Regions from separate parts of the Methylophilus sp. TWE2 genome, predicted to be linked through region 2. Evidence: predicted binding sites of a transcription regulator. Region 2 holds the regulator's gene; each other region holds the start of a gene.
The links. The regulator sigma-54, encoded in region 2, starts transcription at its own class of promoters, with help from an activator protein. The targets are predictions, from matches to a motif close to TGGCACNNTTCCTGCT.
Positions count from the first base shown of each region.

Region 1: ACJ67_RS11050 (glycogen/starch/alpha-glucan phosphorylase) is a predicted target of sigma-54. The motif match lies at 2,427-2,442, and genes of this name have one in related genera.
Region 3: msuE (FMN reductase) is a predicted target of sigma-54. The motif match lies at 6,267-6,282, and genes of this name have one in related genera.

Region 1 covers NZ_CP012020.1:2,348,426-2,359,204, reverse strand. Annotated here, with positions in the region: gene ACJ67_RS11060 (OmpP1/FadL family transporter) at 1-1,041, shown strand, start outside; gene ACJ67_RS11055 (OmpA family protein) at 1,678-2,187, shown strand; gene ACJ67_RS11050 (glycogen/starch/alpha-glucan phosphorylase) at 2,490-4,991, shown strand; gene ACJ67_RS11045 (DUF4197 domain-containing protein) at 5,125-5,880, shown strand; tRNA gene ACJ67_RS11040 (tRNA-Met) at 6,043-6,119, shown strand; rRNA gene ACJ67_RS11035 (16S ribosomal RNA) at 6,449-7,987, shown strand; tRNA gene ACJ67_RS11030 (tRNA-Ile) at 8,075-8,151, shown strand; tRNA gene ACJ67_RS11025 (tRNA-Ala) at 8,161-8,236, shown strand; rRNA gene ACJ67_RS11020 (23S ribosomal RNA) at 8,591-10,779, shown strand, end outside.
Region 2 covers NZ_CP012020.1:2,810,378-2,821,156, forward strand. Annotated here, with positions in the region: gene moaC (cyclic pyranopterin monophosphate synthase MoaC) at 134-625, shown strand; gene ACJ67_RS13285 (FAD-binding oxidoreductase) at 1,441-2,451, opposite strand; gene ACJ67_RS13290 (cation:proton antiporter) at 2,518-4,494, opposite strand; gene ACJ67_RS13295 (KpsF/GutQ family sugar-phosphate isomerase) at 4,858-5,718, shown strand; gene lptC (LPS export ABC transporter periplasmic protein LptC) at 5,745-6,398, shown strand; gene lptA (lipopolysaccharide transport periplasmic protein LptA) at 6,414-7,070, shown strand; gene lptB (LPS export ABC transporter ATP-binding protein) at 7,082-7,828, shown strand; gene ACJ67_RS13315 (RNA polymerase factor sigma-54) at 7,835-9,385, shown strand; gene tyrS (tyrosine--tRNA ligase) at 9,431-10,666, opposite strand.
Region 3 covers NZ_CP012020.1:2,919,543-2,930,321, reverse strand. Annotated here, with positions in the region: gene ssuD (FMNH2-dependent alkanesulfonate monooxygenase) at 527-1,660, shown strand; gene ACJ67_RS13805 (acyl-CoA dehydrogenase family protein) at 1,669-2,889, shown strand; gene ACJ67_RS13800 (amidohydrolase family protein) at 3,046-3,906, shown strand; gene ribB (3,4-dihydroxy-2-butanone-4-phosphate synthase) at 3,917-4,624, shown strand; gene ACJ67_RS13790 (SfnB family sulfur acquisition oxidoreductase) at 4,690-5,922, opposite strand; gene msuE (FMN reductase) at 6,354-6,929, shown strand; gene sfnG (dimethylsulfone monooxygenase SfnG) at 6,958-8,046, shown strand; gene ACJ67_RS13775 (AMP-binding protein) at 8,070-9,224, shown strand; gene ACJ67_RS13770 (ABC transporter ATP-binding protein) at 9,221-10,009, shown strand; gene ACJ67_RS13765 (branched-chain amino acid ABC transporter permease) at 10,032-10,779, shown strand, end outside.

The sequences.
Region 1 (10,779 bases), 460 kb from region 2:
GTGCGTGAAACTGAAATTCAAGGCAATGCATTTGGGTTTGATGGCACTTACAAGGGCAACGATAGCCAGAATTTTTTTATTCCTGAGTTTGGCTATAACACACAGTATTCGGACGATGTGACGCTGGGTGTGAGTGTGTATGGTAATGGTGGTATGAATACCGACTATAAAAACGGCATTCCTCTTTTTAATAACAATGGACGCCGCACTGGGGTCGACTTGGCGCAGGTGTTTGTGGCGCCTACGGTCACCTGGAAGTTCCAAGAGCATCACACGCTAGGTGTGTCTTTGAACTTGGCCTATCAGCGTTTTGAAGCCAAGGGGCTGCAAAATTTTAGCAATGCGAGTAGTTCATCGGCCAATCTAACGAATAATGGCCATGATGATTCATACGGCGCGGGCGTGCATATCGGCTGGCTGGGTGAGATCACTGATAACTTGACGCTGGGTGCGACATACCAGAGCCGCACCTACATGAGCCGCTTTGATAATTACAAAGGCTTGTTTGCCGAGCAGGGCGACTTTGATGTGCCTTCTACTTATGGGGTAGGGGTGGCCGTGAAGGTGACACCGGCATTGACGTTGGCGGCAGATTTTCAGCGTATTAATTACGGTGAGGTAGATGCGGTTGGTAATGCTTCTTTATCTAACCTGAACAATGGCTTGGGGAATGATAATGGCGCCGGATTTAACTGGCAGGATGCCAAGGTGTATAAGATCGGTGCCTTGTATCAATATAGCCCGGATTTAATTTTGCGCGCGGGATACAACCATGTAGACCAGCCGATAAGAAGTGGCGATACCTTGTTTAATATTCTGGCGCCTGGTGTGGTGAAAGCTCACCTCTCGATTGGGGCGACCTGGATCTTGAGTCCGCAGTCTGAAGTCTCGTTTGCTTATACGCATGCTTTTGAAAATACTGTGCGGGGGCAAAATTCGATTCCGCCTGGAGTGCCGCCCAGTGGTTTTGGCGGCGGTGAGGCAAACCTCAAAATGTATCAAGACGCCTTGGGCATCGCTTACACCTGGAAATTAAACTAAGCCACAGGCTGGTAGAAAAGCTCCAAGCCGGTAACGACAATGGCAATGAGACAATGACAGATTAAGCGCACTATATGCCATAAACGAGAAAACCCGCAGACGCGGGTTTTTTAGTATGAAGCAATTAATCGCTCATGGTGATATCAAGGAGTGGGTTGTGCATTGGATTCAGCCGCACAACAGGATTTATCGTCCTTAACTTTAGCCATGACTTTGCGTGCAATGGCTGTCAGTGCTAATAAAAATATGAATTTTTTCATGATAGGTCCTTTCATTAAGTGAGTTCTTCAATCTCAAGTCCTGACTTTGCAGGATGTACAGATATTTAACGACACCCTAAGTTTTATGCCTATCCGGTTTAATCTTATTTCAAAGTAGGACAAGGTTGATCTCCACATCTTTCTGCCTGAGCATCAATCATCATGCTGGCGGGACGCAAGCCATTTTAGTTAGAAAGGAATTCCTACATGGTTTGAAGAAATTTTCTGATAAATCAATCTTTACAAATTCGTTAGCCTGCCAAGGTTGATACCAAGACTGCCTCCTCCTAGTAAGCAATGCAATGGTCATTAACCTCATGCGTGGTGATTGCCACGGCGCTTTCAATAAATTTTAAGAATCAAGGAGAAGAAAGTGATGCATGCATCCATTTGGAAAATTGTTGCCCTGACGTTTGTTTTAACGGCGTGTAAAAGTACCCCTACTAACTTATCACATACTGGCGATCCGACCTCAAAACAAGAGGCGGCAGCAGAGCATGTGGTGGGTGAGAAGGATGAAGGTCGGCCATATAAAATATATGGTGCTTATCTTTCAAACCGCCAAATTTATTTCGATTACGATAAAGATATCCTTGATCCGCAATATAAAAACCTGATAGCCGTTCATGCTAAATATTTGCTCAGCCATCCACAAAGCAAAATTTTATTGCAAGGTCACTCAGATGAGCGGGGTACGCCAGCGTACAACAAAGATCTCGGGATGCGTCGAGCAGTGGCTGTCAGAAATGCATTTAATGCCCAAGGGGTGAAGAATGCGCAGCTGGAAACCTTGAGTTATGGTAACGAGTTTGCCAGCCGGGATTGCCCTGACGAGCGTTGTCATAAAATGGATCGACGGGTGGATATCAATTATGGTGTGAAATAAGACTGCTTTAAATGAGGGACTGGTTTATTTAGTTAACCAAAAATAAGCCACCCCATTTATTGTAAACCTCAGACCTTTGCAGAAACGGAATTTTCCCCTCATATTGAGGGGATGATGTTGATACAAGAATAAGGTCGCAGGATTGTAAAACTTTTCAGTAGGGTCAAGACGTGGCGTTATAATCAAAAGCCACGACGTGAATCTTGTGGTTTTTATTCTGTCTGACATATTCTTGTTGTAGGCTTGCTTTTTGCTTTTCACTTAGTTAGAGCAAGTTTCTGATTAACGCCAGGGGAAGATGAATGACTGCCAATGTGAATAAAAAACGTAAAGAAGCTGATAAACCCGAAACCGCCCAAGCCGTTGAAGAATTTTTGCTTGAACAGCTGCCGATTACGCAGGCACTGCGTAACCACCTGACTTTTTCTATTGGTAAATCAAACTCTTGGGCCACGGCACGGGACTGGTACCAAACGGCTGCGTTTACTGTGCGTGACCATTTGATGAGTCGTTGGGTGAATACACGCGACGCTTATCGCGATGCCAATACCAAGCGCGTTTATTATTTATCCCTGGAGTTTTTGATTGGCCGTATGTTGTCAAATGCCGCACTGAATTTGGGCATTGCACCCGATCTAAGCGACGGCCTGCAGGAGATTGGTCAGAAGCTGGAAGGTGTGGCCGAGATGGAGTCAGATGCGGCCCTGGGGAATGGTGGGTTGGGTCGCCTGGCGGCCTGCTTTGTCGATTCCATGGCGACCATGGATATTCCGGCGACCGGGTATGGTATCCGTTATGACTATGGCATGTTCAGGCAGACTATAGAGAACGGCCAACAGAAGGAAAACCCTGATAACTGGTTGCGTTACCAGAATATCTGGGAAATACAGCGGCCTGAGCACGCCTGTGAAATAAAGTTTTATGGACGGGTGTTGCATGTGCATACCGAGCATGGGGTAGAACATCATTGGGTGGATCATGAGAGTGTTGTCGCCATGCCATATGATGTGCCAGTGCCCGGCTACGATACGCAGACAGTGAATAATCTGCGTTTGTGGTCCGCCAAGGCGACTAACGAGTTTGACCTGGCCTCTTTTAACCAGGGTAATTATGAAAAGTCGGTAGAAGGACGACATGGTGCGGAGACGATCTCGCAGGTCCTTTATCCAAACGATACTTCGGAGTCTGGCAAGGTATTGCGTCTGAAACAACAATATTTCTTTGTGTCGGCTTCCATACAGGACATCCTGCATCGCTTCACCAACTACAATTCTGACTGGAATACCTTGCCCGATAAGGTGGCCATTCAGCTCAATGACACACACCCGGCAATTGCTGTCGCTGAGATGATGCATCAATTGGTAGATCACTATCACTTGCAATGGGATCGCGCCTGGAAACTGGTTACCAGCATGTTTGCCTATACTAACCACACCTTGATGCCGGAAGCATTGGAAACCTGGCCAGTGGAGATGTTTGGACAATTGCTGCCACGCCATCTTGAAATCATTTACGAAATCAATCACCGCTTCTTGCAAATGGTGAATCAGCATTTCCCGGGGGATACCGGATTGTTGAGCCGGGTTTCGATTATTGATGAAACGCATGGCCGTCGGATACGTATGGCGCACTTGGCCATTGTTGGCAGCCACACGGTGAATGGCGTGGCCGAGTTGCATAGTGAGTTGCTAAAAACGACCCTATTTGCCGACTTTACCAAGATCTATCCGGGCAAGTTTACCAACGTCACGAATGGCATTACGCCACGTCGCTGGTTAAACCAGGCCAATCCTTTATTGACTGAACTGTTGACCAGGCATATTGGTTCCGGCTTCCAAAAAGACTTGGCACTGATTAAAAAGGTTGAACCCCTGGCAGATAACGCGGCTTTCAGAAAAGCCTTCCGCGAGGTCAAAAAAGCCAACAAGCAAAGGCTGGCGGACAAAATATTGCAAAAAACAGGCATTGCCATTAACGCCAATGCTTTGTTTGATGTACAGATCAAGCGCATACACGAATATAAGCGGCAGCTGCTGAATGTGTTGCATGTGATCACTTTATATAACCGTATCCGTAGCGGCCAAGTCAGTGAGCACACGCCACGCGTCGTCATTTTTGCCGGCAAGGCTGCGCCTGGCTATTGGCTTGCCAAGCAGATTATCCGCCTCATTAATGATGTCGCCGTGATGATCAACAATGATCCAGCCATCAACGACCAGTTAAAAGTGGTGTTTTATCCTAATTATGAAGTCAGTGCAGCGGAGATATTGTTCCCAGGCGCTGATCTATCTGAACAGATTTCGACGGCAGGCACCGAGGCCAGTGGCACCGGTAATATGAAGATGGCACTCAATGGCGCCCTAACCATAGGCACGCTGGATGGTGCAAACGTCGAAATCATGGAAGAAGTTGGCGACGAAAATATCTTTATTTTTGGCCTGACCACCCCTGAAGTCGCGCAATTAAAAAACAGCGGTTATAACCCATGGGACTATTACCACGGCAATGCCGAGCTCAAACAGGTGATAGACATGATAGGGAATGGTTACTTCTCTGTAGAAGAGCCCAATCGCTATCAGACGATTGTCGATACCTTGCTGCATAAGGGTGATCAATACCTGTTGCTGGCAGATTATGCTGCATATGTCGCGGCACAGGAAAAAGTGGCCGCGTTGTACCAGGATGAAGAGGCCTGGTCACGCATGGCTATTTTGAATGTGGCACGGATGGCGAAATTTTCAAGCGACCGTACTATCAACGATTACGCCCAGCGCATTTGGAAAGTCTCACCATTTAAGGCCTGAGTTAGTAAAGCCTGTCTTAATCGGTAGCATACAAAGCAAGTCCTAGACTTGCTTTGTGCTTTATGGGTACACTAAACCGCGTGCGGTGCCGGGTTAGTGTGTGCTAAATATAGATTGCCAAGGAAAAACAATGATGAAAAGAACGGTGTGGGTAGTGTTGGCGGGTTTGTTAGTCACCGATGTGCAAGCGCTTGATCTCAAAGGCTTGGGTGAGATGGTTGAAAAGGTGGGTGGCGGTGCAAATACTGGCAGCATTGGGAGCAATGGTGCTGTTAGTAGCCTTAGCGACAAGGAAACCAGTGATGGCCTTAAACTTGCATTGAATCAGGGAGTCTCCAAAGCGGTGGACTTGCTGGGAGCCACTGACGGGTTTATGGGCAACAGTGAAGTTAAAATCCCGCTGCCAGAGTCATTGAAAAAAATAGAAAAAGGCATGCGCATGATAGGCATGGGTAAGCAGGCCGATGAACTGGTGCTTAAAATGAACCGCGCTGCCGAACAGGCCGTGCCTGAAGCCAAAACTCTGCTAGTCAATTCAGTGAAGCAAATGAGTTTGACCGATGCCAAGAACATTCTCACCGGCCCGCAAGATGCCGCCACGCAATATTTCAAGAAGACTACTTCGACGGACATGGCAGCCAAGTTTCTGCCGATTGTGCAAAAGGCGACAGCCAACGTGCAGTTGGCCGATACTTATAACAAATATGCCGAAATGGGCAGTAAGTTTGGTGTGATTAAAAAAGAAGACGCTAATATCAATCAATATGTCACACAAAAAGCACTTGATGGCGTCTACCTGATGATCGCCAAGGAAGAGGTCGCGATTCGCCAGGATCCCATGGGGCAGGCCAGTAGTCTGCTCAAGAAAGTATTTGGCGCTGTCAAATAATCATCTTTAACTGAGTCTATAGACGCCGCGATTAACGCGGCTTTTGTTTTTAGAGGATTGTGAGGCTCTTTAATAATTTCGCAATTGGTGTTGACAGCGCTTTTCATTCTTTGCTATAGTCTCACCTCTCGACGCAACACATGTTTTAGAAGTCGATTCGGACGCGGGATGGAGCAGTCTGGCAGCTCGTCGGGCTCATAACCCGAAGGTCACAGGTTCAAATCCTGTTCCCGCAACCAAGCAAAAATGCGTTTGAAAATTAAATGAATTTGATGCTTGACCGAACGAAAAACCTCTGTATAATGCGCGCTTCGCTTGAAACGAAACGTTAAGCGAAAGGCCTTCGAGGCCCTGTTCTTTAAAAATTAGGATGACTGATAAGTGTGGGTGTTTGTAGTTGAGTGAAGCGCATTTAATGCGTAGAAACTCAGAAAATACAAATGCTTTACACTTAGATTTATGACAAGTATGTACAGTGTAGTTTACACACATACCTTGAAATGAATTTGAGATATAAGCGAAACGAATACCGCCTCTGTAAAGAGGTAAAAAGTAATAGTTAGGAATTAAACTGAAGAGTTTGATCCTGGCTCAGATTGAACGCTGGCGGAATGCTTTACACATGCAAGTCGAACGATGAACCTTAGCTTGCTAGGGGGATTAGTGGCGAACGGGTGAGTAATATATCGGAACGTGCCTTGTAATGGGGGATAACTAGTCGAAAGATTAGCTAATACCGCATACGCCCTGAGGGGGAAAGTAGGGGATCTTCGGACCTTACGTTATAAGAGCGGCCGATATCTGATTAGCTAGTTGGTGGGGTAATGGCCTACCAAGGCTTCGATCAGTAGCTGGTCTGAGAGGACGACCAGCCACACTGGAACTGAGACACGGTCCAGACTCCTACGGGAGGCAGCAGTGGGGAATTTTGGACAATGGGCGCAAGCCTGATCCAGCCATTCCGCGTGAGTGAAGAAGGCCTTCGGGTTGTAAAGCTCTTTCGCAAGGGAAGAAAACTTACACAATAACACTGTGTGAGGCTGACGGTACCTTGATAAGAAGCACCGGCTAACTACGTGCCAGCAGCCGCGGTAATACGTAGGGTGCGAGCGTTAATCGGAATTACTGGGCGTAAAGCGTGCGCAGGCGGTTTTGTAAGTCAGATGTGAAATCCCCGAGCTCAACTTGGGAACTGCGTTTGAAACTACAAGACTAGAATATGTCAGAGGGGGGTAGAATTCCACGTGTAGCAGTGAAATGCGTAGAGATGTGGAGGAATACCAATGGCGAAGGCAGCCCCCTGGGATAATATTGACGCTCATGCACGAAAGCGTGGGGAGCAAACAGGATTAGATACCCTGGTAGTCCACGCCCTAAACGATGTCTACTAGTTGTTGGTGGAGTAAAATCCATGAGTAACGCAGCTAACGCGTGAAGTAGACCGCCTGGGGAGTACGGTCGCAAGATTAAAACTCAAAGGAATTGACGGGGGCCCGCACAAGCGGTGGATTATGTGGATTAATTCGATGCAACGCGAAAAACCTTACCTGGCCTTGACATGCCACTAACGAAGCAGAGATGCATTAGGTGCCCGTAAGGGAAAGTGGACACAGGTGCTGCATGGCTGTCGTCAGCTCGTGTCGTGAGATGTTGGGTTAAGTCCCGCAACGAGCGCAACCCTTGCCATTAATTGCCATCATTTAGTTGGGCACTTTAATGGGACTGCCGGTGACAAACCGGAGGAAGGTGGGGATGACGTCAAGTCCTCATGGCCCTTATGGCCAGGGCTTCACACGTAATACAATGGTCGGTACAGAGAGTTGCCAACCCGCGAGGGGGAGCTAATCTCAGAAAGCCGATCGTAGTCCGGATTGTTCTCTGCAACTCGAGAGCATGAAGTCGGAATCGCTAGTAATCGCGGATCAGCATGTCGCGGTGAATACGTTCCCGGGCCTTGTACACACCGCCCGTCACACCATGGGAGTGGGTTTTACCAGAAGTAGTTAGTCTAACCGCAAGGGGGACGATTACCACGGTAGTATTCATGACTGGGGTGAAGTCGTAACAAGGTAGCCGTATCGGAAGGTGCGGCTGGATCACCTCCTTTCTAGAGAAGATCACTCGGCTTCAAGCATTCACGCTTATCAGTCATCTTGAATTTAAGCAGCAACAAAGATTTAGGCAAACCGCCTTAGGGTCTGTAGCTCAGCTGGTTAGAGCACCGTCTTGATAAGGCGGGGGTCGTTGGTTCGAGCCCAACCAGACCCACCACCGAATATTGGGGGATTAGCTCAGCTGGGAGAGCACCTGCTTTGCAAGCAGGGGGTCGTCGGTTCGATCCCGTCATCCTCCACCAATGACTTGGTATCTTTGTTGCAGTTTAGAGATTAGAAGCAAGTGTTGTATGAATAATGTTTGCTTCTGGTTTTTAAACGATAGTTTAAAAAACTAAAGACTGCTCTTTAACAAAATGGAAGAAGTAAAGGAATATGAGTTGTGTGATGACAACTTATATTCAATGGGCGATATTACTTTTTAACCGGAAGTAATATCGATTGATTGCAAAATCAGAAATATTAAACGCAAGTTGAGAAGCTGCAGCGATGTAGCGAATCTAACGAGGTTTGATAGTGCTTTAGAATTACCTGTAACGCGTGTCTCATGCACGACGAAATCTAGATTTAAAAGGGTTTAGGTTTTAACGTTATAGGGTCAAGTGAATAAGTGCATATGGTGGATGCCTTGGCGATATCAGGCGATGAAGGACGTGATAGCCTGCGAAAAGCTTCGGGGAGCTGGCAAATAAGCTTTGATCCGGAGATGTCCGAATGGGGAAACCCGGCCGTAAGGTCATTCTCTTCTGAATATATAGGAAGAGTAAAGCGAACCTGGAGAACTGAAACATCTAAGTACCCAGAGGAAAAGAAATCAACCGAGATTCCGTAAGTAGTGGCGAGCGAACATGGAACAGCCTGTTACTTTTAGCAGACGCGATAGTAGAACGGAATGGAAAGTCCGACCGTAGTGGGTGATAGTCCCGTATACGAAATCCCGTTTGTGGAACTAGGGTAACGACAAGTAGGGCGGGGCACGAGAAACCCTGTCTGAACATGGGGGGACCATCCTCCAAGGCTAAATACTCGATATCGACCGATAGTGAACCAGTACCGTGAGGGAAAGGCGAAAAGAACCCCGGGAGGGGAGTGAAATAGATCCTGAAACCGTATGCATACAAACAGTGGGAGCCTCGTAAGGGGTGACTGCGTACCTTTTGTATAATGGGTCAGCGACTTACATTCAGTGGCAAGCTTAACCGATAGGGGAGGCGTAGAGAAATCGAGTCCGAATAGGGCGTCTTAGTCGCTGGGTGTAGACCCGAAACCAAGTGATCTATCCATGGCCAGGATGAAGGTGCCGTAACAGGTACTGGAGGTCCGAACCCACAAATGTTGAAAAATTTGGGGATGAGCTGTGGATAGGGGTGAAAGGCTAAACAAACTTGGAGATAGCTGGTTCTCTCCGAAAACTATTTAGGTAGTGCCTCGTATTTAACTCTCGGGGGTAGAGCACTGTTATGGCTAGGGGGTTCATAAGAACTTACCAAACCATTGCAAACTCCGAATACTGAGAAGTTCAATTACGGGAGACAGTCCATGGGTGCTAACGTCCGTGGACAAGAGGGAAACAACCCAGACCGCCAGCTAAGGTCCCAAATGACGTGCTAAGTGGAAAACGAAGTGGGAAGGCATAGACAGCCAGGATGTTGGCTTAGAAGCAGCCATCATTTAAAGAAAGCGTAATAGCTCACTGGTCGAGTCGTCCTGCGCGGAAGATGTAACGGGGCTAAGCACGTAACCGAAGCTGCGGATACTAGTTTACTAGTATGGTAGGAGAGCGTTCTGTAGGCCTGCGAAGGTGTGCTGTGAGGCATGCTGGAGGTATCAGAAGTGCGAATGCTGACATGAGTAGCGATAAAGGGAGTGAAAAGCTCCCTCGCCGAAAGCCCAAGGTTTCCTGCGCAACGTTCATCGGCGCAGGGTGAGTCGGCCCCTAAGGTGAGGCAGAGATGCGTAGCTGATGGGAAACAGGTTAATATTCCTGTACCTCTATACAATGCGATGTGGGGACGGAGAAGGTTAGGTCAGCCGGGTGTTGGATGTCCCGGTTCAAGCGTGTAGGTTGGTTCTTTAGGCAAATCCGGAGAGCTAAGACTGAGACGTGATAACGAGTCTGCTTGCAGACGAAGTGATTGATACCATGCTTCCAAGAAAAGCCACTAAGCTTCAGTTGTATAAGACCGTACCGCAAACCGACACAGGTGGGCAGGATGAGAATTCTAAGGCGCTTGAGAGAACCCGGGAGAAGGAACTCGGCAAATTAGCACCGTAACTTCGGGAGAAGGTGCGCCCCGGTAGTGTGTAGTGATTTACTCACGAAGCATGATGGGGTTGCAGTGAAAAGGTGGCTGCGACTGTTTAATAAAAACACAGCACTCTGCAAACACGAAAGTGGACGTATAGGGTGTGACGCCTGCCCGGTGCTGGAAGATTAAATGATGGGGTGCAAGCTCTTGATTGAAGTCCCAGTAAACGGCGGCCGTAACTATAACGGTCCTAAGGTAGCGAAATTCCTTGTCGGGTAAGTTCCGACCCGCACGAATGGCGTAACGATGGCCACACTGTCTCCTCTCGGGACTCAGCGAAGTTGAAATGTTTGTGAAGATGCAATCTCCCCGCGGCTAGACGGAAAGACCCCATGAACCTTTACTGCAGCTTTACATTGGACTTTGACAAGATTTGTGTAGGATAGGTGGGAGCCTGAGAGACGTGGTCGCCAGATCGCGTGGAGGCGTCGTTGAAATACCACCCTGATGTTGTTGAGGTTCTAACCTAGGTCCGT
Region 2 (10,779 bases):
ATGTTTAGTCTTATTAAAAACCATGAAGTTAAGCGTTTGCAATTGGTGGCCTGATGACAGGCCTAACACAGTGACCCAAACTTGTTATGATAACGGCTTAATCGCTTGAGTTCATCCTTTTAAAGCTACCCTTATGACAAAACCAACTTCAGGCCTGACCCATTTCAATGCCCAAGGCCATGCGCATATGGTCGATATCGGCGACAAAGCCCATACCAAACGTGTCGCTATCGCCGAAGGCCGCATCACCATGCAATCAGCCACCTTGCAAACGATCCTGCAAGGCAACGCTAAAAAAGGCGACGTGCTGGGCATTGCCCGCATTGCCGCCATCCAGGCCAGCAAAAAAACCAGCGACCTGATTCCACTCTGCCACCCACTCAGCCTAAGCCGTGTAGATGTCAGTTTTATGGCGGATGAGGCTCAACACAGTATCACCTGCCGCGTGCAATGTGAAACCACCGGTCAAACCGGGGTGGAAATGGAGGCGTTAACTGCTGTGCAGGTTGGCCTGCTGACGATTTACGATATGTGTAAAGCGATTGATAGAGGTATGACAATACAAAGTGTTCGCGTACTGGGAAAACATGGTGGGAAGAGTGGGGACTGGGTGGCAAATGACTAAATTAAATATCGAATTTTAACGGCAGATTTATTTCGCCTTTAGGCGAGTTACTTTCTGTTGCTTGCCCCACAGAAAGTAACCAAAGAAGAGGGCACCCAGCCATCACGGCCTTCGGCTCCCTTGCGTTACTCAACAAAGTGGGCGGCCATCGAAACTCGCCCTAGCGGCTTGCAAAGAACGCAAGCCACCGCGGAACTCAAACAGCCGATGGCCGAACCCTCCCACTTCGTTTCCGCTACTCAGCGTGATGGGATGGGATTTATCTCGCCAAACTCACACTCCTGAAGTTGGACCTTTGAAAAAAACTATTCCTTTCTTCAATTCGCAAAAGGCGGCGCTCATGGTTTTTTTGGGCCCCTATTTGACGCGCCGAGTAGCGCAGGCAAAATAAGATGAAGCGAGCGGCTGTCCGAATCCCGCGGTGGCCTGCGTCCTGTGCAGGCCACTAGGATGAGTTTCGCGAGCGCTTATTTTGATGAGCAACGCAGGAAACAAGCGGAAGCTAGGGTGCATTTCTTTTGGTTACTTTATCTTTGTGCAAGCAAAGAAAAGTAACTCGCCGAGGGGCGAAAAAGAACATCACAGAGAACAAGAAACCATCCGCGTGAGCATACATTTCCACCCTACAACTTCCCAAAGAAAGATTTATACTGAGTAGCAAGTGCAACACTCGCTCTGATGTTTTAGCAAGGTTAGCATTAACCTCGCCTAGATTCCCGCCTCTGCCGGAATGACAACATTACAAGTGCGTAACCCCACAAAATCACGGAGACAGGTGGAGTAGTGCCTGAAAATAAAAGAATAACCTTCTCGACTTAAGCCAACAACACTGCAATCCGCCGCGCGCATTCTGGCGCCATGGTCACTCCATAACGGAAATGCCCTGTGTTCAAATACAGGTTTTCGATATTTGGGTGTCGGCCTATTGTAGGAATATTATGTGGCGTCCCCGGCCGCAGCCCGCTCCAGTGCTTGATAATCGGCTGCCCTTTCAGCGCAGGTAAAAGGGTTTCAGCCTTTCTCAGCATTTCTTGCCGCATGCTCTCGGTCACGCCGGTATCAAAACCGACATCTTCCAAACTACTGCCAGCCAGCAAGTGCCCATCGCGTCGCTGCAACATATAAAACCCATCGCGATACAGAATATTTGGGAGCAACCCTGGTGGCATTTGGTATAACAGCATTTGTCCACGCATGGGCTTGATATCGAGGCTTAGGGCCGTTTGCTTGAGCAGCTCAAAACTCCAGGCACCAGAAGTGACCACAAACGCGTCAGCAGCTAGGCTTTCACCATTGGTCGTTTGCCAGTGCTTGATGGCGGATGCGCCTTCTTGCAGCGGCATGAGCTGCGTCTGTTCGCGTAGCGTCACACCATATTTGATCAGCCAGGCCTTGAGCGATTGCAGTAATCTAGGATTACGGATTTGCACCACTTCTGGAATCAATAGGTATTGTCCCTGCTGTATGACTTCCAGACCAAAACGCTGGCACCATTCTATGGCTTGCTGGCGATCAAATGGCGGCTGGATCAGCATGCCATTACGGGTACATTCAGGGTCTATGCCGGTTTCGGCAAAGAGTTCGGCACTAACCGCCGGATAAGCACGTGCCCCGGCAAGGGCGAGTTCGTTGACCACATCCTGATAAAACCAGGGCAAGAGTGGGAAGGCAATGCCTGCCCCCGCCCAAGAGGATTCGCCTGAGGTTTGGGCCGCGACGATGTTACGTTCTACCAGTGTGACCGTGTGGCCTTGCTTGCGTAATTGCATGGCGGTGAGGCATCCGACGATACCCCCACCAACCACAATGACTGATCTGTTAGCCATACCTGTTTTCTGAGAGGATTGAGCGCCTGGCAGAAAAACTCTGCCATAACCTGAGGTCGTATTCTCTTACGGTTTACGGCCAGAAATCAAATAGACTTCCATGGCGATGAGGGCAGCATTGCTGCCAAGTAATACCAGGATATCTCCTTCATTCAGTACGATATCACCGCGTGGAGCGATTGGTTCTGGCATATTGAGGCGGCGCAGTTGTTTGACCTCGACGGCAAAATCTTCAAACGGGATATGGTCGAGGCGTAAGCCATGTGCATAGAAGTTTTTGTACATTTCCACCGAGTGTAATTGTGGCAAGGCCGCAGTGGTGGTATCCGCATCACTGACCCCACGGAAGTAGCCTTTAAACATCTTGTAGCGCTCTTCTCGGAACATGCGAATACGCTTGACCACACGGTTCAGCGGAACCCCAAGCGTGACTAACGCATGCGAGGCGAGCATCAGGCTGCCTTCCAGAATTTCTGGCACAACTTCCGCTGCACCAGCATCCCTCAGCACGTCCATGTCACTATCATCATGCGTACGCACAATCACCGGCAGGCTGGGATTTTTCTCTTGAATCACATGCAATACTTTCATAGTGGCACGCGTTTCGGCATAACTCACGATCACCGCTTTAGCACGACCCAAGCCTGCAGCCTCCAGCACAGAGCGTCGGCCAGCATCTCCATAAATCACGCTTTCCCCAGCAGCAGCCGCTTCCTGTACACGGCTGGCATCCATATCCAGCGCCACATAAGGGATATTTTCCTCACGCAAAAAACGTCCCAGGTATTGTCCACTACGGCCATAACCGCAAATAATGACATGGTCACGCAAATCCTGGCTATGCTCCTGTATTTGATCGACCACTTTGATGCTGTTGCGGGTATAGCTCTTGACCAGTGCGCGCGCGATACGCCCGTTGTATTGGATAATAAATGGGGCCACCAGCATGGACAGAACTGCCACCGACAACACTAGCTGCAATGCCTCACCGTCAATTAGTTTGGTTTGCAAACCGAGCGCCAATACCACAAAACTGAATTCACCCGCCTGACCAAGAATGATGCCGGTACGTACGCCCACACCCATTTCAAAACCGTAAATTCTGGTCAGCAATGCAATCAGACCTATCTTGAAGAGCAGGAAGAAAACCAGTAAGAAAATGATCAGTACAATGTGTTCGATCAGCACTGACACATCAAGCAACATGCCTACACTGATAAAGAACAAGCCTAATAGAATATCTCGGAACGGTGCGATATCTGACTCCACCTGATAGCGGTACTTGGTCTCCGAGATCAGCATGCCTGCCACAAACGCACCCAGCGCATAAGACAGGCCCACAAAATTGGTCGCAGCGGCCATCAGCAATGTCACCATCAGCACATTGAGCACGAACAACTCGCGTGAGCGTTGCTTGGCAACCAGTTCAAACCAGAAATTCAGGGCATTTTTACCGAACCTGAATAACAAAAACAGCAATACAGAGGACTTGATCAGGGTCAGTCCGAGTACATCCAGCCAGTTATCGCTGTGTGATCCCAGTGTCTGGATCAACACCAGAATTGGAATCACCGCCAGGTCCTGGAACAGCAACACACCGATACTCAAACGACCATGGCGGGAGTTGAGATCAACACGTTCCATCAGGATTTTTGACACAATCGCAGTAGAAGACATGGTGATAGCAGCACCAATAATGAAAGCAGAAGTCAGGCTGAGGCCAGCCAGCTTGCCTAGCACCAGACTGGCCAGCAACGTCAGGACAACCTGGCCGCCACCGAGGCCGAACAGGGTTTTGCGCATGGCATACAATTTGGGCAGGCTAAACTCAAGACCAATACTGAACATGAGGAACACAATGCCAAACTCAGCCACTTGACGGCCACTCTCTTCATCTTCCAGCAACCCCAGGACATGAGGCCCGAGCACGATCCCAATCATGAAGTAAGCCAGCATGGCAGGTAAGCCGAGGATACGGAACAGGCCGACGGCAAATACCGAACTGGTGAGTAGCAATAGTAAATGGATCAGGGAATCAAACATGCAATTGTTCTAAGCACTTATGTCAGGCCACAAACACATGCCAGCCTGTAAATCATTGATAGAGGTAGTCAAGGATATATTCTGAAACAGACTTGTTTCAAGTGGATGCATCCTGCCACAAAACACTATTTTATGCAAAAAATGTGCCTGGCAACAAAAAAACCGTAAAAAAATGGCCTTTTGCTTTCTTGCCAAGGGACTCACTTGTTATACTAACCCGCCATGAACAGAGCAAACGATGGTGTCCACCTTGTGAAAAGCGCTGACATCGTGACACGTGCACGAGGCATACTGTTACACGAAGCCGATGAAATACGCCAACTGGCAGACCGCTTGGGCAGCGCGTTTGAAGCAGCAGTGCATATGATCCTTGATTGCCGCGGCCGCGTGGTAGTAACAGGCATGGGAAAGTCCGGTCATATTGGTGGCAAAATTGCTGCCACACTGGCGAGTACCGGCACACCTGCTTTTTTCATGCATCCGGCCGAGGCCAGTCATGGTGACTTGGGCATGATTACCTCTGAGGATGTCGTCATTGCCTTGTCGAACTCCGGCGAAAGCGACGAAATTATCAACATTCTTCCAGCCATCCGTCGTATAGGTGCCCGCATTCTGAGCATTACCGGTAGCGAAAGCTCTACCTTGTCACGCGAATCCGAGGTGCATTTAAGTGCTGCTGTCAGCCATGAAGCCTGCCCACTCGGCCTCGCACCGACAGCGAGCACCACCGCAGCATTGGCGTTAGGTGACGCGCTTGCACTCTGTGTACTTGATTTGCGTGCATTCACTGCAGAGGACTTTGCACGCTCACATCCTGGCGGAAGCCTGGGTCGTAGACTACTGGTCAGGATTAAAGATGTAATGCGCACCGGTAATGCGGTTCCCTGGGTGAACGAACAAGCCACAGTGCAGGATGCCATTACGCAAATCTCCAGCAAAGGCATGGGATTTACTGCTATTGTGGATCACCAGCATCATCCGATCGGCATTTTTACGGATGGGGATTTACGCCGCTTGTTTATGCAAGGCAAGAGCAATACCCAGACTGCCATTACTTCAGTCATGAATACCCACCCCCGCTTGTTAGGGACGCAACAAATGGCAGTGGATGCAGTTAATCTGATGGAGCAATATAAAATTAACGGTTTTTTGGCAGTGGACGAGCAACAACAATTGATAGGTGCGTTTAATATGCACGACTTACTGAAGGCGAAAGTCGTTTAGGCCAGCTGGTCTCCTGGAATTCACGCATGCTTAAACACCCTATTTTATTGCCAATTGCGTTAATGCTGTTTTTAGCGCTACTGACATTCTGGATCAATCAGACTGTCCAGGAGCAGGGCCTCAGCATTAGCCGCTTGAACCGTCATGACCCTGACTATATGTTGCATAACTTTGTCAGCACACGAACCAATGCGACGGGCAATACCAAATATGTGCTGGCCGCGATAGAAATGCGTCACTTTCCGGACAATGATTACACAGAACTGAAACGCCCGCGTTTCACCCAGTTCGGTTTGGACAAGCCATACACACAAATTTATGGCCAGCGTGGAAAGATTTCCGCCAATGGTAAACTGGTAGAGTTTAACAAGCAGGTGAAAGTGATCCGTCAAGGCACCGCCGAAAAGGGTGAAATGCAGCTCCACACTGAACAGTTAACCATGGAACCCGATACCGAAGTCGCTTATACCGACTTACCGGTCAAGATTTATCAAAAACCGGCAACCGTCATTACCGGTACCGGCCTGCGCTTTGATAACAAGGCACAGACCACGCAATTATTTAACCGGGTGCACGTGCATTATGAGCGTGCACCTGACGCAGCCAAAGCTGCAACCCCGACAAAACCTGCCGAAAAAATAGGTAATCGGAAAGAAATAGGAAACCGTAAGGGTCGTTGATTCTGGAGAAATGAGTTGAATACGCACAAGCCATTATTTTATGTCAGCTGTTTGGCCTTATGGACATTACTACATTGGTCAACCAGCGTATTGGCTGAAGAATCGGACCGTGACCAGCCTATTGAGCTGGAGGCTGACACGGTGACTGTGAATGACGCCAAGAAAATCAGTGTTTACACCGGCAATGTCATCCTCAACCAAGGCACCTTGCAGATCAAGGCTGACAAAATGATTGTGCGAGAAGACCAGGATGGATTCCAGCACAGCACCTGCACGGGTAACCCAACCACCTTCAAGCAAAAGCGCACGGGCAAGGATGAGTGGATGCAAGGCAGTGGCCAGCGTATTGAATACAACGCCCGCATGGACAAGGTACAACTTTATACCAATGCCTGGGTCAAACGCGGTGAAGATATCGTGACTGGCGACTACATCAGCTATGACGCCAATGCTGAATATGCTGAAGTGATCGGTGGCACCAAAGCCAACCCGAATGGCACCGCAGGTAGCCGCGTCAAGGCAACCATCCAGCCGAAAAACAAAACCACCCCGCCAGTGATTGATAACAAACCCAATTCGCAGCAAGGCCTGCGCATGAACCGTTCACTGCAACTCAAAGTTGAGCCGGTACCCGGCGATGCTGGCAGCGAACCTAAGAAAGAGCAACCGTAAAGACCTGGCCCATGCAGACAAGCGCTTTATCAGAACATAATCATTTACACGTCAGTCGCCTAAAAAAAGCCTATCAGGGCCGTACAGTAGTGAAAAACACGACGTTGGAGCTTCACAGTGGCGAAGTCATTGGTTTGCTGGGCCCCAATGGTGCTGGTAAAACCACCAGCTTTTACATGATTGTCGGACTTGTGGCCCTGGACGACGGTGAAATCAGCCTGAATGGGGCCGATGTCAGCCACGCGCCCATGCATGAGCGCGCACGCATGGGACTCGCTTATTTACCGCAAGAGGCCTCCATCTTCCGTAAAATGTCGGTCACCGACAATATTATGTCCATTCTGGAAACGCGTCCCTATAACGACGAAGAGCGTGAGGCAAGGCTGGAATCATTACTGGACCAGCTGCATATCCAGCATATCCGCAACAGCCAGGCCGTGAGCTTGTCTGGCGGTGAGCGCCGTCGTGTGGAAATCGCGCGATGCCTGGCCACGGACCCGAAATTCATCCTGCTAGACGAGCCCTTTGCCGGGATTGACCCAATTGCAGTGATTGAGATCCAGAAAATCATCCGCTACCTGAGCAGCCAGAATATTGGCATCTTGATCACTGACCATAATGTACGCGAAACTCTGGACATTTGCGATCGCGCATATATCGTCAATGAAGGCGCCGTGTTTGCGGCTGGCACACCCGACGAAATCATCCAGAATGAAGGTGTTCGTGAAGTTTACCTGGGTAAGAACTTTAGGTTGTAATTTGTTATGAAGCAAAACCTGCAATTACGCATTTCACAAAACCTGGCACTGACTCCGCAGCTACAACAGTCTATCCGTCTGTTACAGTTATCCACATTGGAGCTCAGCCAGGAGCTGGAAACCATTCTTCAGGAAAACCCGTTGCTGGAGATGGCCGATGGAGAAGAAGGCGAGTTTGAGGACAATTCAGCAACCCCTACCGAAGCTATCGAATCAGTCCATGCAGACGATGCCAACTCGTTTGACCTGGCCACCCAGCAAGAAATTACTGCACCTGCCGAGACGCTGCGCGAAGACTTACATGATGAACTTGGCAGCAATGAAGGCGAACTGGCCAATCTCAGCGAAGAATTCAACCCTCCCGAATTTGAAGATAATTACGAAGAGTTTGGCAGCACCAGCAACTGGGATGAGGCAGGCCGCAACAACCTTGATGATGAGGATAGTGATTTTTCGCGGCAGGATGCCAGCAATATCAGCCTGCGCGAGCATTTACTGGACCAGATTCAACTGGCGCATCTGTCACAGCGTGACATGACGCTGGTCAAGTTGCTGCTCGACAGCATAAATGACGACGGCTACCTTGAGCAAGACTTGCAGGAAATTGTTGAACACCTGCCGCTTGAGCTCGAAGTTGAGCTGCTTGAACTTGAGACCGCACTCAAACTGATACAGAACCTGGACCCGGTAGGTGTCGGAGCCCGTGACTTGCGGGAATGCCTGTTATTGCAACTGCAACACTTGCCGTCAGAAACGCCTTATTTACGTACGGCCATGGCACTCGCAAAAGATCATTTGGCCCTGCTGGCCAATAAAGACTTTGTCAAATTGCGCAAACTGCTCAGTTGCGATGAAACCGCACTGAAAGGAGCGCAACAACTCATTCGCCAGCAAAACCCCAAACCTGGCAGCGAATTTGCCACCTTTAGTCACGACCACTTTATCCAGCATGATGTGGTAGTCAAAAAAATCAAAGGTATCTGGGTCGCATCGCTCAACGATGGCGTGATTCCCAAACTGCGTATCAACCAACTGTATGCTGACATCCTCAAACGCAACCGCGAAAGCTCAGGCCAGTATCTGCAAAGCCAGATGCAGGAAGCAAAATGGATGATCAAAAATATCCAGCAGCGCTTCTCCACCATTCTGCGCGTGTCGCAAGCGATTGTAGACCGTCAGCGCAACTTCTTTGAGCATGGCGACATTGCCATGCGGCCATTGGTGCTTCGTGAAATTGCCGAAGAGCTAGATTTGCATGAAAGCACTGTTTCACGAGTCACCACGCATAAATATATGCTCACACCGCGTGGCGTTTACGAGCTCAAATATTTCTTTGGCAGTTCGGTGGCAACTGATGCGGGCGGCTCTTGCTCGGCGACGGCCATCCGCGCCTTGATCAAACAAATGGTGGCAGAAGAAAACCCGAAAAAACCGCTCTCGGATAACCAGATTACAGATACCTTGGCTCAACAAGGCATTGTGGTCGCGCGGCGTACCATTGCCAAATACCGTGAGTCTTTGAATATTCCGCCCGCCAATTTACGCAAATCGCTTTAAACAAAAAGGCCGCAGATGCGGCCTTTTTTTATTGCTCGAGCGTCTTTATTTAATCGTGATTTTTGCAAACTTGCGCTTGCCCACTTGGGCGACCACCGTCACACCTTTAGACAATGGTAGATTCTTGTCTTCAACCTTGACGCTATCCAGCTTGACGCCGCCCTGCTGTATTGCACGCATTGCTTCACTGGTGCTTTCTACCAGCCCCGCCTGCTTCAATAACTGGCTAATGCCTATACTGTCAGTCTCGATAATGACTTCTACCTCTGGCACATCATCTGGGATACCACCTTTGGCACGTGTCTGAAAATCCTGCAAGGCTTTTTCAGCTGCAGCCTGACCATGAAAACGCGCCACGACTTCCTGTGCAAACCCCACCTTGATATTGCGTGGATTTTCACCAGCCGCTACTTGGGCCTTCCATTGTGCAATGTTTTCCAATGAGGCGAAGGACAACAAATCGATATAACGCCACATCAACTCATCCGAAATGGACATGATCTTGGCAAAAATCGTTTCCGGGGCTTCACTAATGCCGATATAGTTACCCAGTGATTTGGACATCTTGTTAACGCCATCCAACCCTTCGAGCAAGGGCATCATGAGGACACATTGCTGTGACTGACCAGCCTGCTTTTGCAACTCGCGTCCCATCAGCAGGTTGAATTTCTGGTCGGTGCCACCTAACTCCAAATCCGCTTGCAAGGCAACCGAGTCATAGCCTTGCAACAAGGGATACAGGAACTCATGAATCGCAATCGGCTGATTACCTTTAAAGCGCTTGGAGAAGTCATCACGCTCCAGCATACGCGCCACGGTATGGCTGGCTGCCAGCTTGATCATGCCAGCTGCGCCCAGTTCGCTTAACCATTTGGAGTTGAAGACGATCTCGGTTTTGGCAGGATCCAGGATTTTAAATACCTGTTCGGCATAGGTATCGGCATTGAGCTTCACCTGCTCAACCGTTAACGGCGGGCGCGTGGCGCTTTTGCCAGTGGGGTCACCAATCATGCCCGTGAAGTCACCAATCAGGAATAAAATCTGGTGTCCCAGATCCTGCAACTGGCGCAATTTGTTAATCAGCACCGTATGCCCCAAATGCAAGTCTGGTGCGGTCGGGTCAAAACCTGCCTTCACGCGAAGTGGCTTGCCTGTTTTCAGTTTTTCCACCAGCTCTTGTTCGATCAGCAGCTCGTCTGCCCCGCGCTTGATAATCGCCAGCGCTTGCACGATTTCCGGACTTAAAACTTCGACGGCTGAGGATTGGGTTACGTCTGTCATAAGGATTTTCTGCAACGTGCTCGAGGCACGCTTTGATATCAAGTTAAAGCGCCTATTTTAACGTAATCCCGCGCTTTTCTGTATGCCAGCCAACGTCAGTGTTAAACTTATGT
Region 3 (10,779 bases), 110 kb from region 2:
AGTCGCGTAAAAATCGTTTGCAAGTAAATTTGCCATCGTGAGGATCTCACTGTTTTTTCATAGGGTTAAGCCTGGATACAGTAATCCAGGCAAACATTTCGTGCCAATAAGTAATGGCGCTATTTATATTCTTTAAGGTTATAAATGAATATTTCATTAGAAATAATAATTTGATTCCATGACTGAATTAGCAGAATGCATGCCAAACAGGCCGAAGTCACACTACAGCTAATCCGGCGTGGAGAATCGCTACAATAAAACACATAAAATCAGAGAGTTAAGGGAAGGAGGCTGACGGTTGCGCATTACTGCATGAAGCATGCTTATGCCACTGCTCAACCTCCGTCTGCTGCAATTGATGCAGGGGTGCTGCAAAATCAGCAGCTCTGCTGCGCAAGTTGCTGATTTTGCAGCACTCAAAAAAATATTTTTTTTAAGTGACTGAATTACAAGCCTTTTATTTGTGGCATGGACTTTGCAATTTTCAATCTGTTATTTCGAGTGAATGAGTTGTAGAGGGGTGTCGATGCAAATATTCTGGTTTTTACCCACGCATGGCGATCAACGGTATCTTGGCAGCAGCCAGGGCGCCAGACCGGCCACGTTTTCTTATCTCAAGCAGATTGCCCAGGCGGCTGACCGGCTGGGCTATGGGGGTGTGCTGGTGCCGTCAGGCCGCTCCTGCGAAGATGCCTGGGTCATTTCTTCGGCGCTGATCAATGAAACCAGCCAGCTCAAGTTTTTAGTCGCCACAAGGCCTGGGTTTATTTCACCGGTGGTGTCGGCACGCATGGCCTCGACGCTGGATCGCATTTCAGGTGGACGGCTGCTGATTAATGTGGTGGCGGGCGGTGACCCGGCTGAACAGCAAGCCGAGGGTAGCTTTCTTGATCATGATGCGCGGTATGCGGAGGCGGAGGAGTTCCTGAGCATTTGGCGCAAAGTGCTGAGCGAGCAGCGCGTGGATTTTGAAGGTGATTATTTACGCGTGAAGGGGGCCAGCTTGCCGACAGGTAGTCTGCAAAAACCTTATCCGCCGCTCTTTATCGGCGGTGCTTCTGAGGCCGCCATCAAACTCAGTAGCGAGCATATTGATGTGCATTTAACCTGGGGCGAACCGCCTGCCGCCGTGGCCGAAAAAATCAAGGTCATCCGTGCGGCTGCGGCAGCCAAAGGCCGCCATATCCGGTTTGGTATCCGCTTGCACGTGATTGTGCGTGAAACCAGCGAGCAAGCCTGGCAAGCCGCAGACACACTGATTTCGCAAGTGACCGATGACACGATTGCGGCCGCCCAGGCAGCGGTGGCCAATTTTGATTCTGTGGCACAAAAACGCATGACCGCGTTACACCACGGGCGACGTGACCAACTCGAAGTCTCGCCGAATCTGTGGGCTGGTGTGGGCCTGGTGCGCGGCGGCGCAGGGACGGCGCTGGTGGGCAATCCGCAAGAAGTGGCCGACCGCATGAAAGAGTATCAGGCGCTGGGCATTGATTATTTTATTTTCTCAGGCTACCCACATCTGGAGGAGGCTTACCGTGTCGCTGAATTATTGTTCCCGCTTTTACCCATCCAGCAACAGGCACCGCATGAGGTCAGTATCAGTACCAACCTCACCGGTCCATTTGGCGCAGCAGCCAGCGTTAAGCATGCGGCGTAGGGGGGAAGATGACATTGGCTCTGAATTTACGCCAGCCCGCCGTTGAGGCGGAGCATGGCATTGTGTTTGACGGTACGCCGCAACAGCGTACTGCGCAACTATGCGCATATCTGGCAGAAACCGCGGTTGAGCGCGATGTAGCAGGCGGTACGCCCTATGCGCAGCGGCAAGCCGTGCGCGATAGTGGCTTGCTCAGCTTGTGGATTCCACAGCAGTGGGGGGGATTGGGTGCCAATTGGGCGCAGACCTACCAGATCATCCGCCAGATTGCGCGCGTAGATAGCTCGATCGCGCAGGTGTTTGCGTTCCAGTTTTTGATGCTGGCCTCCATCCGTTTATATGGCAGTGAGACGCAATGGCAGCATTATTTCAAGCTCACTGCACAACAGAACCTGTGGTGGGGCAATGCCCTCAATCCGCTGGACCAGCGTACGGTGGCGCGCAAGGTCGACGGCGGCTATGTGTTTCATGGGCAAAAAAGTTTTTGCTCCGGTTCCATGGATTCTGACTTCTTAATCGTTTCCGCGATTGAAGAGGGCAGCGGCAAATTTCTGGTGGCTGCGGTGCCGACCAGTCGCGCAGGGATTACGCTCAAGGGCGATTGGGACAACATCGGCCAGCGCCAGACCGACAGTGGCAGTGCCGAATTCCACCAGCTGCAGGTAGAAGATCATGAATTGCTCATGCAGCCTGGACCGCTCAGTTCGCCGTTTGCCAGTTTGCGCTCCTTGGTGGCCCAGCTGATTTTTACCAATATCTACTTAGGCATTGCCGAAGGCGCTTTGGCCGAAGGCGCAAACTACACACGTGGCAGTAGCCGGGTCTGGTCTGGCTCGCTGGCAAACAATGTGTTTGAAGATCCTTATACCTTGTTGCATTACGGTGAGTTTTGGGCTGGCTTACACGCATCATCGGTGTTGACTGACCATGCCGCAACTTTGCTCGATGCCGCCTGGCAGCAAGGCTTGGCTCTGGAAGATGCACAGCGCGGAGAGGTGGCGCTGGCCGTATTCTCGGCCAAAGTGCAGGCCACTCGCGCCGGGCTGGATGTGACTACGCGAATTTTTGAAGTGGCTGGCGCCCGTGGCACCACAGCCAAGCTGCGCATGGACCGTTTTTGGCGTAATTTGCGCGTGTATACCCTGCATGACCCGGTGGATTACAAATTTAAAGAGTTGGGGGATTGGGCGCTGAATGGGCAATATCCCACCCCTAGCTTTTACTCATAGGAAACGTGATCAATGGCTGCGCGGGCGAATAACGGCGTTGCGCGGTACTCAAAATCCTCATGTACGCCATGTACATTCCGGTTTCTGCGTGCCGTGCGCCTTGTTCTTCATCCCGTTCGCTCATTGCTTATGTATTTCCATCACTAAAGAATCGTTATGAAACAAAAAATTATAGATTTACGTAACCGTCCTGCGTTTTTGCATGACTTTTTTGGCGCCACGCCCAACACGCCTGCCTATGAAACGGCCAAATGGCTGAATCAACGCGTGGGTTCGTTAGAGCCTGAACATTTCCGCCGCTCGTACAGCATTGAGGGCTATTTGCAAGAAATAGACGACGCAGGTATCGACATTGCTGTGGTGGTCGGCCGTGAAACGCCCGACCTGACCATTGATGACCAGCAGATAGCCGATCTGGTCAAACACAGCCCAAAGCTGGCTGGCCTGGGCTCGGTGGATATTGAAAGCCACGGCGTTAACAGCACCCTGGCGGCAATTGAAAAAGCCATCCATCATTATGGCTTTAAAGCCATCAATATAGAGCCGGGCTTTGGCAAGCCTGCGCGGCAGGTGGATGACCCGCTGTTTGACCCAGTCTATGACGCTTGCCAGCAATATGGCGTACCAGTGTGCGTGATGTCTGGCCCAACGACGCCGGATCTTGACTATGCACACCCGAATGCGGTGGCACGGCTGGCGCGCAAATATCCCCAATTGAACATTATTTGTTTTCACGGCTATTACCCGTTTGTGAACGAGATTGTCGGTGCCGCCTTCCGCTATCCCAACCTGTACCTGGTGCCGGATATGTATATTTTTCAGCCTGGAGCTGAGCTGTTTGTAAAGGCCGCCAACCAGTTTTTGGGTGACCAGTTACTGTTCGGCACCTCTTATCCGTTCCGGCCGATGAAACAAACGGTAGAAGACTTTGCCGCGCTAGGCTTTAAGGATGCGGTGTTGGAAAAAGTGTTTTATCAGAATGCGGCCAGGGTGCTGAATCTGAGCATTGCCGAGTAAGTAAGGAGTCATGATGTTAGAAAAAAACCAAGCATTTGATACGGTGGCCAGTGCCATCCAGGCGATCGCCAACGGCGAGTTTGTGATTGTGGTCGATGATACCGACCGCGAAAATGAAGGCGACCTGATTATCGCCGCCGAAAAAATCACCACTGAAAAAATGGCCTTTCTGGTCAAGCACAGCAGCGGACTGGTCTGCGTCGGCATCCCCGCGCAACGTCTGCAAGCCCTGGACTTACCCCAAATGGTGACACATAACGCCGACCCGTTCCGCACTGCATTTACCGTGAGCGTGGATTACAAATACGGCACCACCAGTGGCATTTCGGCGGCTGACCGTGCCCTGACCCTGCGCAAGCTGGCGGATCCCACCACTCAGGCCCATGATTTTCACCGCCCCGGCCATATCTTCCCGCTACGCGCTCGCCGTGGAGGCGTGCTCGAGCGGCCCGGTCATACCGAAGCGGCGCATGACCTCGCCGCCATGGCTGGCCTGCAGCCGGTCGGCGTCTTATGCGAAATCGTTAATGACGATGGCAGCATGGCCAGACGCCCGGATTTATTCAAGTTCGCCAAAACACACGGCCTCAAAATCATCACCATTGCCGATATGAAAGCCTATCGTGCACGTGACCTCAACTACGCGCTGCCGGGCTTACAGGCTATTCCACGCCAGCAAAGCCGATTACTTGATGCAGCCATGGTTTATAGCGGTTAACTGGCTGATTCTTTCAAAACAAAAAGCCCTCATCTGAGGGCTTTTTCATTCTCAGTACTCAACATTTAAATCCAGGGATGGCGCGGCGGTTTCACCTTGTTCAGGCTGTAGTTGCCGACGGCATGGTATTTCCAGCGCACCGGATCGTGCAGGGTATGCGTACGTGCATTACGCCAGTGGCGGTCCAGGTTGTATTCACCCAGAGTTGAGCGTGTGCCTGCCAGTTCAAACAGTTTGCTACCCGCCAGCAAGGCAGTTTCGGTACTCAGCACTTTGGCTTCAGCCACCGCAATCGAGGCTTCGGCTACAGTGTCTTCATTTGGGTTACGTTGCGCTTCGTCTATGTATTCACCCGCGCGTGCCAGCAAAGCCTCGGTGGCATGCAGGCGAATCTGCAAGTCACCAATATCCTTAATGGTATGCGGATCTTCATAGCCGTGTTCGAGGTCGGTATCTATCCATGGCCGAGTGTAGTTGCGTACAAAGTGCAGCGTGTCTTTAAACGCTGCGCGGGCGATGCCGGTATCCACCGCCGCCTGGATAATCTGCGCAATCGGCCCCATGGTGGTCGGGCGGTCAAACGCCAGGTGGTGAGGCAACACATATTCGCTGGGCACAAAAATATTTTCCAGGATGGTCGTTCCGCTGGCGGTGGTGCGTTGGCCAAAGCTGGACCAGTCATCAATAATGGTCAGGCCTTCTGCACCAGCGGGGACAAATGCCACCACGGTATTGTCGTGCTCATCTTTGGCGACGACCGGCACCCAGTCTGCCAGCAGCGCGCCAGACGAATAGAATTTTTTGCCGTTTAAAAAGTAGCCGCTATTGGTGGGTGTGAGTTTGGTTTTCACGTCATTGACACTCTTGGTGCCAATCTCGGAGAACGCATTACCAAACCGCACCCCTTGCAGCACCAGCTCAAAAAAGTATTTCTTCTGAAAGTCTGAGCCATCCAGGCGCAAGCCTTCCACCATATATAAATGATTCTGTGGAATCTGGCCGACACTGGGGTCTGCCTCGGCCACGGTGGCAATCACTTCTGCCAGGGTTTTGTTGGAGACGAAGGCACCGCCGTATTCTTTTGACACGGTAATGCCCCACAAGCCACTGCTTGAAAACAGGTCGAGTTCTTTACGTGGCAGTCGGCGTTCCTGGTCGCGCAGGGCGGCTTCTTTGGCGATTTCGCTGGCCACCTGTTTGGCGACGGTTAAGGCTTCTGCGTCACTTTTAATCACATGCGCGGGTTGCCGCGGCAGGTTTACAGGCAAATGCGCAATTTTATTTGCTTGTGCAGTCATAGTCTTTCCTTGTTCAAAAAGGGATCAATAAAGGCGTGGCGGGTATGTCGCTTCAGCCACGCGTCTGCTAATTCTGTTGCATTTAATATGCCAATAAGTAAGCCTTTGAATTTAAATAAAAATTTAAATTTTAGCTGCGGCCATCGCCTCTATAGAAACAGTTTGTTGCTGAATCGCTGCTGCTAAATCAGCAACGATCAAAAGAGGATTTCATGACTAAGTGCAGTGTGGCCGCGGAAAACTGCTGATTTAGCAGCAGTTGATCAGCAACTAGCGCTGGAATTCAACACCTATAAAAAGGACATTTTTTATATAAGTGTTTGAAATATAAATAAATTATGACCTGGCATGGATGGTGCTAATACTCTAGCAAGCGAGTCGTTTGCGAGTCATCGTAACAAACGACATTAGTCACCGTTATTTGAGGAGTCATGATGAGCCGTCCTTTAAAAGTCACTGCTGTCTCCGGCAGCTATAAATTACCTTCCAGAACCGCTGCGCTGGTGCAGGCGATCACGCAAAAATTGGGGCAGCAAATCCCGATTGATTTGCACGTAGTGGAGTTAAGCGAAATTGCTGGCAGCCTGGTCGCTTCCTATGATCCCAAAGCCTTGCCAGTGAAGGTTCAGCAAGATATCCAGGCGATTGAAACCGCTGACTTATTGGTGGTGGCGACACCGGTTTACCGCGCCTCTTACGGTGGTTTGTTCAAGCATTTGTTTGACCTGGTACACCTCGAAGCCTTGGTGGATGTGCCTGTGTTGCTGGCGGCGACTGGCGGTACAGAGCGCCATGCTTTGATTATTGATCATGAGCTGCGTCCATTATTCAGCTTTTTCCAGGCAGTCACCTTGCCGATCGGCGTGTATGCGGTTGAAGCGGATTTTGAAAACTATCAAATTAAGAGTGAGGCAGTGAAAGCGCGCATTGAGCTTGCAGTAGAACGTGCCCTGCCTTTGCTTAAGCATCGTGAGCTTCAAAGCGATGAACGCTTGTTAGCCGTGTAACGCAGAACACTTTTTGGAGAATATGAACATGAGTACCGAAAACATTAAATTTGCCTATTGGGTGCCTAACGTCAGTGGCGGCTTGGTGGTGAGTAACATTGAGCAGCGCACCAGTTGGGATATCGATTACAACCGCAAGCTGGCGCAAATTGCCGAAAAAGCCGGGTTTGAATATGCCTTGAGCCAAATCCGTTTTACAGCCGGTTACGGTGCCGAGTTCCAGCATGAGTCGGTATCTTTTTCGCATGCCTTGTTGGCGGCGACGACCAAACTTAAAGTGATTGCGGCGATTTTGCCTGGTCCCTGGAATCCGGTGTTGGCCGCCAAACAATTGGCGACCATTGATATTCTCACCCAAGGCCGCATTGCGGTGAATATCGTCTCCGGCTGGTTCCGCGGGGAGTTTACGGCGATTGGCGAGCATTGGCTGGATCACGACGAGCGCTACCGCCGTTCGCGCGAGTTTATTGAGGCGTTGAAAGGCATTTGGACCCAGGATAACTTTACTTATCGCGGGGACTTTTACCGTTTTAGCAACTACACGCTGAAACCAAAACCCTTGCAGCAGCCCCATCCTGAAATCTTCCAGGGTGGCAGCTCGCGTGCTGCGCGGGATAATGCGGCGGCGGTTTCAGACTGGTATTTCACCAACGGTAACACCGTGGAAGGGATCAAGGCCCAGGTGGACGATATCCGTGCCAAAGCTGCGGCCAACAAGCATCACGTCAAAATCGGCGTCAATGCCTTTGTGATTGCCCGCGATACCGAAGAAGAAGCCAACGCCGTCTTGAAGGAAATCATTGATAAAGCCAACCCTGAGGCGGTAAATGCCTTTGGCCATGAAGTGAAAAATGCCGGCGCTGCCAGCCCGGAGCGTGAAGGTAATTGGGCGAAGTCGAGCTTTGAAGACCTGGTGCAATATAACGATGGCTTTAAAACCAATCTGATTGGAACACCCCAGCAAATTGCCGAGCGCATTGTGGCTTTGAAGGCGGTGGGCGTAGATTTAGTATTGGCGGGCTTTTTGCACTTTCAGGAAGAGGTCGCTTATTTTGGTGAAAAAGTACTGCCACTGGTGCGTGAGCTGGAAGCTAAAACCTTGGCCAAAGCGGCTTAACTCAACCCGGCAGGAAATTGGCAATGGCAGAGACTTTACCTCACTTGCTCGCTTTGCAGGCCGTGGAGCGCCCGCATCGTGTTGCAATTCGGCATAAACAGCTGGGCCTCTGGCAGCAGGCCTCCTGGCTTGCGGTGAAAGAGGACGTCACCCGCACAGCGCACTATTTGCAGCAACACGGCTTTCGCCAGGGCGATACCTTGTTCTTGCTCAGTGAACCACGGCCAGAAGCCTTGCTGTTGTCGCTAGCTGCCCATTGGCTGGGCGGCGTGGCGGCGCCACTGGATCCGGCCTTTGCGCAGCCGCAGTTATTGGATTTATTGCATACCTTGCGGCCGCAATTTGTGTTTGCCGAGGCGCAGGCGCAGGTGGATCAAGTCCTGGCAGCCAAGCCTGATAGCGCACTGGTGATTTATGCCGATGCGCGCGGGCTAGCGGGCTATCAGCATCCTGCGCTGGTTGCTTATGCGCAGATTGTGGCCACGCCTGAGACCCAGAACATTTCACCCGTGGCTGAGACTGCGGAAATCGCCTTCCGCTTTTACCGCTTAAGTGACGCCTATGCGCTGGAGTACAGCGAATTAAGCCATGCCGAACTGCTGAGGAATGGCCGCCAACTGATCAGCCAAGAGGTGCTCACTGCGCATGAAGAGGCATTGGCGGCGCGTGCATTTGCCGCCAGCGGCCATGCCAAATATCTGCTTTCGCCGTGGCTATTGGCAGGCTTTACGCTGAATTTCCCAGAAAATCTGGCGACCCGGGATACCGACAGGCGCGAACTCGGCCCTACGCTGGTCGCTGGCACGGCAACCACTTATCAGCGCCTGTATGCATTAACCCAATCCCGCTGGCCCTTGCCGGGCAGTTGGCAGCATAGGCTGGTGGGTTGGGCACTGCTTGCAGCCCGTAACCGGCTGCCGCTGGTCGCAACGCTGGCGCGCTGGCTGGTGATTCTGCCCTTGCAGGATGTGCTGGGTCTGCGGCGTACGCGCGTGCCATTACTGGTAGGCGAGCCTTTGTCGCCAGAGGCCACACAGTTTTTCAGTGATATTGGCATTGATGTGCGTGCCTGGCCAGAAGCTTCTGCCTGGCAGACCAGCCAGTTGCAAGTGATTCCACATCAGTCCAATGACTTGCACAGTTATTTGGGATTAGCGACATGGAAGGCCGCGATATGAGTACCACCCTTGCTGCACCTCAGCCATTACTGGCATTAGACGGGATTTCATTGTCGTTTAAGGGCGTGAAAGCCATTACCAATATCAGTTTTGCCGTCAATGAGGGCGAAATTTGTGCCTTGATCGGCCCCAATGGCGCTGGCAAAAGCTCATTACTGAATGTGATTAATGGCGTCTACAAGCCAGATGAAGGCAGTATCCGCTACCAGGATGTAGTGCGTCGTGCCATGCATCCGCAATGGGCCGCCAGACGCGGCGTGGCGCGCACGTTTCAGAATATAGCCCTGTTTAAAGGCATGTCCGTGCTCGACAACGTACTGACCGGCACCAACCTCAAGGTCAAAAGCAGTTGGCTGGAGCAGGTATTTAATGTGGGCCGCGCGCCTGCGGATGCCTTGGCGCAACGGCAGAAAGCAGAGCGCGTGATTGCTTTTCTCAAACTGCAACCCTGGCGGAATAGCATTGTGGGCAGTTTGCCCTATGGCTTGCAAAAGCGCGTTGAGCTGGCCCGTGCGCTGGCTGCCGAGCCTCAACTGCTGTTGCTAGATGAACCGATGGCGGGCATGAACGCCGATGAAAAAGCGGAGATGAGCCAGTTTATCCGCGAAACCAACCGCGAGTTTGGCACCACGATTGTGCTGATTGAGCATGATATCGGCGTGGTGATGACGCTTTCAGACCATGTGGTGGTGCTGGATTATGGCAAGAAAATCGGCGATGGCACGCCGGATGAAGTACGCGCTAACCCCGATGTGATCGCCGCCTACCTGGGCACCAAACACTGAGGCAATACAAGGATCAATTGAGATGAGTTTCTTTCTGGAAGTCTTGACCGGTGGCTTGCTGGCGGGCGTCATGTATTCGCTAGTCGCCATCGGCTTTGTGCTCATCTATAAGGCGTCTGGCGTGTTCAATTTTGCCCAGGGGTCTATGGTGCTGTTCGCGGCATTGACCTTTGTCAGCCTGGTCGAACGCGGCGTATCGTTCTGGGGCGCCTTTGTGTTGACCTTGCTGACCATGGCGGTGCTGGCTTGGTTAATCGAATGGCTGGTGTTGCGGCCACTGGTGAACCGTTCGCCAATTACCTTATTCATGGCCACCCTGGGCTTGAGCTATATCGTCGAGGGGCTGGCGCAAGCGGTGTGGGGCGCACAAGTGCATGCGCTGGAGATTGGCATCAATGACGAGCCGTATGAAGTGTTTGGTATTTTGCTGTCACAGTTCGATTTGTTTGCTGCCGCGATTGCGGGCGGCCTGGTCGCACTGCTTGGTGTCCTCTTCAATAAAACCCGCATTGGCATTGCCTTGCGCGCTGTGGCAGATGACCAACTGGCGGCCTTGGCGGTGGGCATCCATCTGCAACGCTTGTGGCTGATTGTCTGGGCGGTGGCTGGTTTTGTCGGCCTCGTCGCCGGCATGTTGTGGGGCGCGCGCGTCGGCGTGCAGTTCTCGCTGTCGCTGATTGTACTCAAAGCCTTGCCAGTGCTGATTATTGGCGGATTTACCTCGATTGAAGGGGCGATTGTTGGCGGCTTGATCGTCGGCGCTAGCGAAA